DNA from 3 places in the Nocardia sp. NPDC059180 genome. Region 3 is predicted to be linked to each of the others. Evidence: riboswitches for the same ligand, from Rfam matches in the RefSeq annotation. Region 3 holds a riboswitch; each other region holds the start of a gene.

Region 1 (3,273 bases), on a different contig from region 3:
CGCCTGATTACCGGCGAACACCTGGCTGAACGTCACTGCGAAACCCAGGCGCTGCCCGTCCTTCACCCGGATACCGTCGTCACCGCGCACCCAGCCCGCACGGTCGAGGGCCGCGCGCGTGGCGTCGGGATCGAAACCGATGCGCTGTGAAAGATCCAGATAGCCGGGCGTTCTGGACGCCAGTGCGCTGGTCGCAGGCCGGAACTGCGGTCCGAGCACGGTATCGACCAGCTCCTGTCGATCGATCGCGGTCAGCAGTGCTTGCCGCACCGCGGGATCGCGCAGCGGGCCGCGGGTCACATTCGGCTGGAATCCGAACGGAATCCCCGGATTGGCGGTGCTGAGCACCCGGCCGCCGGTCGCCTCGATCTGTGGTGCGTCCTGCGGCAGTGCGTCGCTGGTCGCGTCGAGCTGATCCGAAGACAACGAACCCGTCCGCACACCCGACTCGGGGACAACGGTGAACTCGATGCGGTCCAGATACGCCTCGCCCTGATGGCCGAACACCGCCGAGCCCCACCCGTAGCCGGGGCGCTTCACCAGCGTGGCGGACACGTCCTGGCGGTAGTCGGCATAGCTGAACGGCCCCGACCCGACCGTGGCCGCGCCGGCGCACCGATCCTCCGCGGACCGCGCGGTCGTGGCGTCGGCGAGGATGCCCAGCTGCGGGGTCGAGGACGCCTGCAGGAACTGGGCGTTCGGGGCGCTGAACTCCACTCGCGCCGTCAACGGGTCGACCGCGGTCGTACCGACGTAGCCGGTCAGGTAGCTGGTGCCGAGCGGTGCCTTGGCCGCGCCGAGCGTCCGCACGATCGAGTCGAAGGTCTTGCGCACCGAGTCCGCGGTCAGTGGCGTCCCGTCGCTGAAACTCACCCCGTCGGCGAGGTGGAAGGTGAACACCTTCGCATCCGGGCTCACCTCCCAGCCGGTGGCCAGCCATGGCTTCAGCTCACCGGTTTCCGGATCCTGATCGGTCAGCGAATCAACCACCTGCCGGGCCACGTAAATCGTCTGATTGGTGCTCGCCTGCGCCGGATCCGCGCAGGTCGGCGCCACCGAAAGCCCGTAGCGCAGAATTCCGCCCGGTTGTGGCGGCCCGGCCGCGGCGTCCGGTGCCGAAGTACCGGATCCGCAGCCGGCGAGTGTGGTGGCGGCGAGCAGCGCGCCGGTCAACGCGGCGACCCGGGGTCGAGATCGGGTCACCTGTGCGCTCCGTTCGTAGTTGCGGCCTTGTCGGCGTCTTTCATCTGTGCCTCCATCGGTCCCGGCGGAAGCACCCGCACCCGGTGACCGGGGGGTTGCTGCGACGTCGACGAGCCAGGTCTCTCGGTCGCTCTGGATGGTCTCGCCGGACCGGACGCGGTGCGGTATCCGATCGGGCCGAATCATCATGCGTCGCAGGGAAACCGCAGCACAATGGTAGTAATCAGGGTGAGTTCAGCTCTTGTCCCGCGCACCCGGCGCGCGCCGCAAGTGACACGGTCGGATCCGAGGTAACGTGCCGGACGCGGTCACGGGAATATCGTGAATGTCCGCCTGTGTCGACGGCCTGACCTGCGTGTCCTCGCCGCCGTCTTCGGCACCATTCGGAGCGGCGACCGCTCCTGTCTCTGCCGACAGTGGAATTACCGAGGTGCCGTGAGCGAACCGGGGTCGGTGCGACCGAAAGCCGGCTCCCGGGCGTATCGCATTACGGCGCGATCCGCCGACCCTTCCACGCGAGCGCACCGCGACGTAGGGCGCGGCGGGACCTGGCCCATAGGTACAGGTACATAGCCACCGAGCACGGATGTGCCAGTGCTGCGGTGATGTCGTCGCGGTGCGGTGCCGCACCGGTTTCGAGGGCGCGAGCCGCGAGGCGTCCAGCGACGGCCGCGGCATAGCCGAGCAGGCCCGCGCGTCGGATGTCTCCACGTCCGGCAATGGCAGCCAGCGGCGGCAGCCAATAGACCAGGGCGGCAATGGCTCCCACCGTGAGCCCGCCGGCTGCCGACCCGCCGTATGCGGACCAGAGCCACCGTGTGTAGCCGGCCTCGAGCTCGGCGGCGTCGTGGTACATGCGGGTGCTCGCCAATGGTCCGGCCGCCACCACGGCGGTCCGCATGCCCTTTCGGCGCAACGTCCTGGCGATATCGAGGTCCTCGGTGACACTGCCCGACACCGCCGTGTGACCGCCGATGGTCCGGTAGGACTCGGCGTCGAAGACCAGGAACTGCCCGCATGCCACCGCCATCGACGGCCGGGTTCCCCGGTCGGCCACCGACACCGGCAACGTCGTGGCCCATGACCAGCACAGCAGCGGCTGCACCAGGTGTTCGGCGGGCGAGGCCGCGAGCTGTCGCGGCCAGGGCGACACCAGAGCCGCCTGACCCGCCCGCAGTTCATTCACTGCCGCAGCGATCGCGGCGGGGGCCAGCCGCACATCTGCATCCACGAACACCAACACCGCAGCATCGGCCGCAGCTGCCAGCCGGGCACACGCGGCCGCTTTACCAGTCCAGCCCGGTTCGGGTTCGTCGGCGCAGCGCAGCACCGTGATTCGCGGATCGTCACCGGCAGCCCGTTTTGCCGCTTGGTAGGTGCCATCCGTAGAACCGTCGTCCAGAATCAGCACCCGCAGCCCGGGCACCCCCGTCTGCTCACGCAGATCGGCGATCAGCTCAGGCAGCTGCCGCGCCTCGTTCCGGGCCGGGACACAGACTGCAACGGACTCGTCCACAGACGGACCCGGAATCAGGCGGCGCATCGTCATCAGGTTCCATACCGCGACAGCGCATCCGGCCACCGCGATTCCCGAACCCGCGCGAACCGCGGTCGTCGTCCCCGATCTCACCTACTGCGAACTTCGCGCCACCAACGCCCGATATCGAAGTTGGGGGCCGGGGCATTCGGTGGGGCCGGGTTGCGGTTGACGTAGGCGAGGGCTGCGACGACGGCAGCGACGGCGAGGGTGATACCACCGACGATGCCCGCCCAGCCCGCGAAGGACCGGGTGTTGGGGTCGGCGTAGCTGACCTCGGCGCGCATATTCGTCACATCACCCGGCGGCAGCTTCCACGACACCACCGAATCGCCTTCGCGGGTGCCGTTGGTCTTGGCGATCCTGGCCGGGAACGCGATGCTGAACTGCACGTCCGAGCCGTGCGGCGGCACCGATTTCAAATCCACCCTGCCGTTGAGGCTGACCAGGTCACCGGTGCGCTGGAACTGCAACTGGAACATGCCCTGAGTCTGTTCGGACAGCTGACCGAGCTGCTGCACCTCACCGAAGGA
Region 2 (3,273 bases), on a different contig from region 3:
TTCCGCCACCCAGGCGGCTGTCCCGGTGAGCCCGTGGTCCACATTCTCGTCGGTGCCCGCGACCGGCCAGGGCAGTGCGTCGCGATCGACCTTGCCCGAGGTGCGGGTGGGCAGTTCGGGCACCACGACCAGGCGCGGGACCAGCGGCGCGGGCAGCTGTTCGGCGAGCAGCGTGCGGGCGGTCTTCACGTCGTAGTCGGGTGCGGTTCCGGTGAGGTAGCCGACCAGGATCTGATTGCCCGCAGTGGTGGTGCGCACCGCGGCGGCCGCACCGCTCACACCGGGCAGATGTTGCAGGGCATTGTCGAGTTCGCCGAGTTCGATGCGACGGCCACCCACCTTGACCTGGTCGTCGGCGCGGCCGATGAAGACGAGTCCTGCACTGTCGTTGCGCACCAGATCGCCACTGCGGTAGGCGCGTTCCCAGCCGAGCGAGGCGAGCGGCGCGTACTTCTCGGCGTCCTTGGCCGGATCGAGGTAGCGGGCCAGGCCGACACCGCCGATCACCAGTTCGCCGGAGTCGCCCTCGCCGACCGGATTACCGGCGGCATCGACGACGGCCAGATCCCAGCCGTCCAGCGGCAACCCGATGCGTACGGGCCACTTTCCGTCCAGCAGTGCCGAACACGCGACGACCGTGGTTTCGGTGGGGCCGTAGGTGTTCCACACCTCTCGCTCGGACTCCGCGTCACCTGCCAGGCGTTCGGCGAGTTCGGGCGGCACGGCCTCGCCACCGAAGATGAGCAGCCGCACCGGTTCCAGAGCCTCGGCGGGCCAGGTCGCCGCCAGCGTCGGCACCGTGGAGACCACGCTGATCTCATGCCGTACCAACCACGGACCCAGATCGGCACCGGTGCGCACCAATGCGCGCGGCGCTGGAACGAGGCAGCCGCCGTGCCGCCAGGCCAACCACATCTCCTCGCAGGAGGCGTCGAAGGCGACCGAGAGTCCGGCCAGCACACGGTCACCGGGGCCGATCGGGGCGTCCCGCAGGAAAAGCCGAGCCTCGGCGTCGACGAGCGCGGCGGCGTTGCGATGGGTCACCGCAACACCTTTCGGGGTTCCGGTGGAGCCGGAGGTGAAGATGATCCACGCGTCATCGGTGGGGGAGGGCTGCGCCGGGCCATCGGTTTGCTCGGCGGATGCTGGGATCGGCTGCGCGTGCTCGGTCGGCTCGATACCCGCGGCGGTCACGATCGCGGTGACCCGAGCCTCGCCGAAAACCAGGCGGGCTCGCTCATCCGGGTCGTCGGCGTCGACCGGGACATAGGCCGCACCCGCGTGCAGCACAGCAAGAATCGTGACGTAGAGCTCACGGGTACCCGAGGGCATCCGCACACCGACCCGGTCGCCGCGGCGCACACCGGCCGCGGCGAGGCGTTCGACCGTGACCGCGATCTCGGCCAGCAGTTCGGTGTAGGTGAGCGCGGTGTCGCCGTCGTCGATGGCCGGTGCGTCCGGATGGGCGCGCGCGGTGTCAGCGAGGATGTCGACCAGTGTTCGCGCAGGTGGGGCGAGGGTTGAGCGTCGCAGCGGATCGAGCTCCTCGACCGAACCATCGGTGTCGATCTGCGGCTGGAGCATCACGTCCGGCCCACCTTCCTCAGCACTGTCCGGCAGTAACCATGTTCGGCGGTACGGCCTCACCAACTAATTCTCGAAGACGGTTGTTTCATACGAGGGTTACCAATGGGCAAACGGCGAATGCCCTGGTGACCAGTTGTCCACGGTACCCGCAGCGGCGACCGGGTTGACAGCAGCGGGGCCGGTCTGTCAGCCTCGGATCAGGTCATGAGTGCCAGCGTCAAGCCCCGGCTAGCTGGTCGGCAACCCTCCTCCGCGGTGGGGTGCTCCGGGTGACGACCGGGCCGACGCCCGACCGGGCGCGGCAAGCGCGGACTCGATGAAACTCCCCTTTTCGCGGGTCCCTCAGCCGACGGGATGACGTGATGACTGCTGTGTTCGATCAGACCTGTGCCCCCCTCGCCCGGGTCTCCGGAGACGACCTCCATGTCCCCCTGGTACAGGGCGGGACCTGCACGTACGCCAATTTCGACTATGCCGCGAGCGCACCGGCGCTGGCTCAGGTCACCGACCGGGTGCAGCGTTTGCTGCCCTACTACGCCAGCGTGCACCGCGGCGCGGGCTACGCCTCGCGGATCTCCACCGAATGCTATGAGGCCGCCCGTGGTTCGGTCGCCCGCTTTCTCGACGCGACCGACGACCAGGTTGTGGTCTTCACCCGCAACACCACCGACTCGCTGAACCTGTTGGCCGCCTGCGTGCCCGGCGACACCGTGGTGCTCGATGTCGAACATCACGCCAATTTCCTGCCCTGGGAACGGCGTGGGCGGCGGGTGGTGACCGCGGCGGATACGGTCGACGAGACGGTCCGCCGTGTGGTAGCCGAACTCTGTGCGAAACCGGCTGCGCTGCTTGCCATCACCGGCGCCTCCAATGTGACCGGCGAGGTCCTGCCACTGGCGCGGCTGGCCGAGATCGCCCATCAGTGTGGTGCCCGTATCCTCGTCGACGCCGCGCAACTGGCGCCGCACCGTCGAATCAGCCTGCGCGAGTGCGGCATCGACTACCTGGCCTTCTCCGGGCACAAGCTGTACGCGCCGTTCGGTTCCGGAGTGCTCGTCGGCAACCGGGATTGGCTCGACGCGGCGCCGCCGTACCTGGCCGGAGGCGGTGCGGTGCGTGAGGTACGGGTCGACGGCACCGAGTGGGCGCCCGCGCCGCAGCGACACGAGGCCGGATCGCCCAATGTGCTCGGCGTCGCGGCGTTGGCGGCGGCCTGCGATGCGCTGGCCGACATCGACGCCGACCGGGCGATCGCACATGAACGGCTGCTGGCCGAGCGGCTGCGGGACGGTCTGTGTGCCATCCCCGGCGTGCGGTTGCCGCGCATCTGGTCCGACAGCCCCGACACCGTCGGCATCGTCGCCTTCACGCTGGACGGTTTCGCGCCCGGCGAGGTGGCCGCCTATCTGTCCGCCGAACACGGCATCGGCGTGCGCGACGGCCGCTTCTGCGCGCACCCACTGCTGGCTCGTCTCGGGCTCGACGGTGCGCTGCGCGCGAGTATCGGATTGGGCACCAGCTCTACGGACGTGGACCGGCTGATCTCGGCGATCGCCGCGCTTGTCCACGACGGCCCGTCATGGAATTACACCCGCACTGACGGCCTGTGGAATCCGAGCCCGGAAACCAGGCCGTTCACCGGCGTCGATGGTGACGGAGCGACTCCCTGCCTCATCGGCTGACCGC
Region 3 (3,273 bases):
TGCTCGAGGGTGTTGGCGACCATGTCGACCTGCTTGGAGTGGCGGCGGGTGGCCTCGGAGCCCTCGTCGTAGTCGATGTCCTCGGGGTCGACGATGACCTCGATGGTCGGCGAATGATCCAGCTCGCGCAGTTCCAGCGGGGTGAACTTGGCCTGCGCCGGGCCGCGACGTCCGAAGACGTGCACCTCGACGGCCTTGTTCTCCTTCAGGCCCTTGTAGACGTTCGGCGGGATCTCGGTCGGCAGCAGTTCATCGCCGGTCTTGGCCAGCACGCGCGCGATATCCAGCGCGACGTTGCCGACGCCGAGCACCGCGACCTTCTCGGCCTCCAGCGGCCAGGTGCGCGGCACATCCGGGTGCCCGTCGTACCAGGAGACGAAGTCGGCGGCGCCGTAGGAGCCGTCCAGGTCGATGCCGGGGATCGGCAGCGCGCGGTCGGCGTTGGCGCCGGTGGAGAAGATCACCGCGTCGTAGAAGACCTTCAGGTCATCGAGGGTGATGTCGGAGCCGTAGTCGATATTGCCGAGCAGGCGCACCTGCGGCTTGTCCAGCACCTTGTGCAGCGCGGTGATGATGCCCTTGATGCGCGGGTGGTCCGGCGCGACGCCGTAGCGGATCAGGCCGAACGGCGCGGGCATCCGCTCGTAGAGGTCGATGGACACGTCCGCATCCGACTTCATCAACGCATCGGCGGCGTAGATACCGGCCGGTCCGGCACCCACGATTGCGATGCGGAGCGGGCGTGCAGCTGCGGTCTGTTCGGTCATCGTTTACGCGCACCTTTATGGTTGAGACAGTAAATGGCGTCCTGTTTAGCTTAGGCTAAGTTGATGCACGGCTGGATTTCACCTGTACGGCACCGGCCGCGATCCCGCCGATTCTATCGGGGGCATGTCCGGCCTACTTCGGGGACCAGGGATCATCGTCATTCATGAGCGATCAGCAGCCGGCCGATTCGAGTGCGGACAAGGGCGGGGAAACGCCGGCCGACGGGCAGGAATCCGACGATTCGACCCGCTCGATGGTGCCGTTCATCGTCGCGGCGGCGATCGCGGCGATCGTGCTCGCCGTCATCGTGATCTCCGAGCTGGTGTCGCCGGTTGAGAAAAATGTCACAGAGGCCGACCGGGTCGCCGCCGCGGTGCGTGATTTCGGCGATGCGAGTTCGCGCTACGGCTTGGTGCCGCCGAAGGAAGCGGCCTGCCCGGACTTCGACCCGAAGCGCTCACCGATGGCGGGCAGGCTGGACGAGGGCGAGACCGGAAAAGCCATAGAAATCACGAAACTCGAAGATATGAAGGTCGAGGGCGACAGCGCGACGGCGACGGTCACCAGCAAGGTCGACGGAGACGAGGCGACCGGAACCTGGCAGCTGCGGCGCGTCGATAACGAGTGGCTGGTCTGTCACTGAGCCCCTGCGCAGGCCCCTGATCGGGGGTTTGACACGACAACCCCTGGCCAGGCAATCTCGTTTCAGGTCATGAGTGCCAGCGCCAAGCCCCGGCTCGCTGGCCGGCAACCCTCCTCCGCGGTGGGGTGCTCCGGGTGACGACCTGGCACGCATCGAAGCCAGATGCGGCAAGTGCGGATTCTCGAGGAAGGTGCCACACATGACTTATGCCGGCGACATCACCCCGAAACAGGCGTGGGAGATATTGCGCGACGATCCACGGGCGGTCCTGGTGGACGTGCGGACCGAGGCCGAATGGAGATTCGTCGGCATCCCGGATACCAGCGCCATTGATCGGCAGACCGTGCTGATCGAATGGGTCGACGGCACCGGTGCGCGTAATACCGAGTTCGCCCAGCAACTGAGCACCGTCCTCGATGGTCGCGATCCGGATGCCCCCGTGGTGTTCCTGTGCCGCTCCGGCCAGCGTTCGGCCCATGCCGCGACTGTCGCGACCAGCACGGGTATCGAGCCCGCATACAACGTCAGCGAGGGCTTCGAAGGCCCGCTCGACGAGTTCGGTCACCGAGGTGTCGCCGGTTGGCGCGCCGACGGCCTGCCCTGGCGGCAGTCGTGATCACCGGCGGCGCGTTCAACCGGCCGCTGCCGGAGGGCGTCGGGCCCGCCACACTCGGTGTGCGCGGCGGAGTGCGGCGTTCGGGATTCGAGGAGACCTCCGAAGCGCTGTATCTGACGTCGGGTTTCGTGTACGAGAGCGCTGAAGCGGCCGAGGCCGCGTTCACTGGCGAGGTCGAGCATTTCGTCTACTCCCGCTACGGCAACCCCACGGTCGCCATGTTCGAGGAGCGGATGCGGCTGCTCGACGGCGCGGAAGCGTGTTTCGCCACCGCGAGTGGTATGGCCGCGGTGTTCACCGCGCTGGGTGCGCTGCTCGGCGCGGGTGACCGGCTGGTCGCCGCGCGCAGCCTGTTCGGCTCCTGTTTCGTGGTGTGCAACGAGATCCTGCCGCGCTGGGGTGTGGAGACGGTCTTTGTCGACGGTGAAGACCTCGACCAGTGGGAGCAGGCGCTGTCGGTGCCGACCACGGCCGTGTTCTTCGAGACGCCCGCCAACCCGATGCAGACTCTGGTGGACGTGCGCCGGGTGAGCGAGATGGCGCATGCCGCGGGCGCGAAGGTGGTGCTGGACAACGTCTTCGCGACGCCGCTGTTGCAGCGCGGCTTCGAACTCGGTGCCGATGTGGTGGTGTACTCCGGTACCAAGCACATCGACGGACAAGGCCGGGTACTCGGCGGTGCGATCCTCGGCGCCGAGGACTACATCGGCGGTCCGGTCAAGAACCTGATGCGCCACACCGGTCCGGCGCTGAGTCCGTTCAACGCGTGGACGTTGCTCAAGGGCCTGGAGACCATGCCGTTGCGGGTGCGCCATTCGACCGAATCGGCCCTGCGGATCGCACGTTTCCTGGAGGGCAATGATTCGGTGAGCTGGGTGAAGTACCCGTTCCTGGATTCGCATCCGCAATACGACCTGGCGGCGAGTCAGATGAGCGGCGGCGGCACCGTGGTCACCTTCGAGCTGAAGGCGCCCGAGCACGAGGCGAAGAAGCGTGCCTTCGAGGTGCTGAACCGGCTGCGCATCGTCGACCTGTCCAACAATCTCGGCGACGCCAAGACCCTGATCACTCATCCGGCTACCACCACCCATCGCGCGATGGGTCCGGAGGGGCGCGCCACCATCGGCCTGACCGACGGTGTCGTGCGTATTTCGGTGGGGCTCGAGGATGTGGAGGATCTGCTCGGCGATCTGGAGCATGCGCTGAGCTGAGTTCATATGCTGCGGAAAGGCCGGTGCCCGGTGAT

The links. A riboswitch is a leader RNA that binds a small molecule or an ion and turns the genes downstream of it on or off. The one in region 3 is predicted to bind S-adenosylmethionine.
Region 1: linked by a shared signal. The riboswitch ahead of ACFXNW_RS13220 (ABC transporter substrate-binding protein) and the one ahead of ACFXNW_RS27930 (rhodanese-like domain-containing protein) in region 3 are both predicted to bind S-adenosylmethionine.
Region 2: linked by a shared signal. The riboswitch ahead of ACFXNW_RS03475 (aminotransferase class V-fold PLP-dependent enzyme) and the one ahead of ACFXNW_RS27930 (rhodanese-like domain-containing protein) in region 3 are both predicted to bind S-adenosylmethionine.

What each region holds. Positions count from the first base shown of each region.
Region 1 is NZ_JBHZBU010000003.1:605,917-609,189, reverse strand. It holds gene ACFXNW_RS13220 (ABC transporter substrate-binding protein) at 1-1,203, opposite strand, end outside; SAM riboswitch class I at 1,253-1,346, opposite strand; gene ACFXNW_RS13215 (glycosyltransferase) at 1,691-2,752, opposite strand; gene ACFXNW_RS13210 (LppM family (lipo)protein) at 2,830-3,273, opposite strand, start outside.
Region 2 is NZ_JBHZBU010000001.1:747,831-751,103, forward strand. It holds gene ACFXNW_RS03470 (Pls/PosA family non-ribosomal peptide synthetase) at 1-1,584, opposite strand, end outside; SAM riboswitch class IV at 1,788-1,901, shown strand; gene ACFXNW_RS03475 (aminotransferase class V-fold PLP-dependent enzyme) at 1,950-3,269, shown strand.
Region 3 is NZ_JBHZBU010000011.1:170,067-173,339, reverse strand. It holds gene ACFXNW_RS27940 (FAD-dependent oxidoreductase) at 1-767, opposite strand, end outside; gene ACFXNW_RS27935 (hypothetical protein) at 932-1,411, shown strand; SAM riboswitch class IV at 1,477-1,591, shown strand; gene ACFXNW_RS27930 (rhodanese-like domain-containing protein) at 1,611-2,027, shown strand; gene ACFXNW_RS27925 (O-succinylhomoserine sulfhydrylase) at 2,024-3,238, shown strand.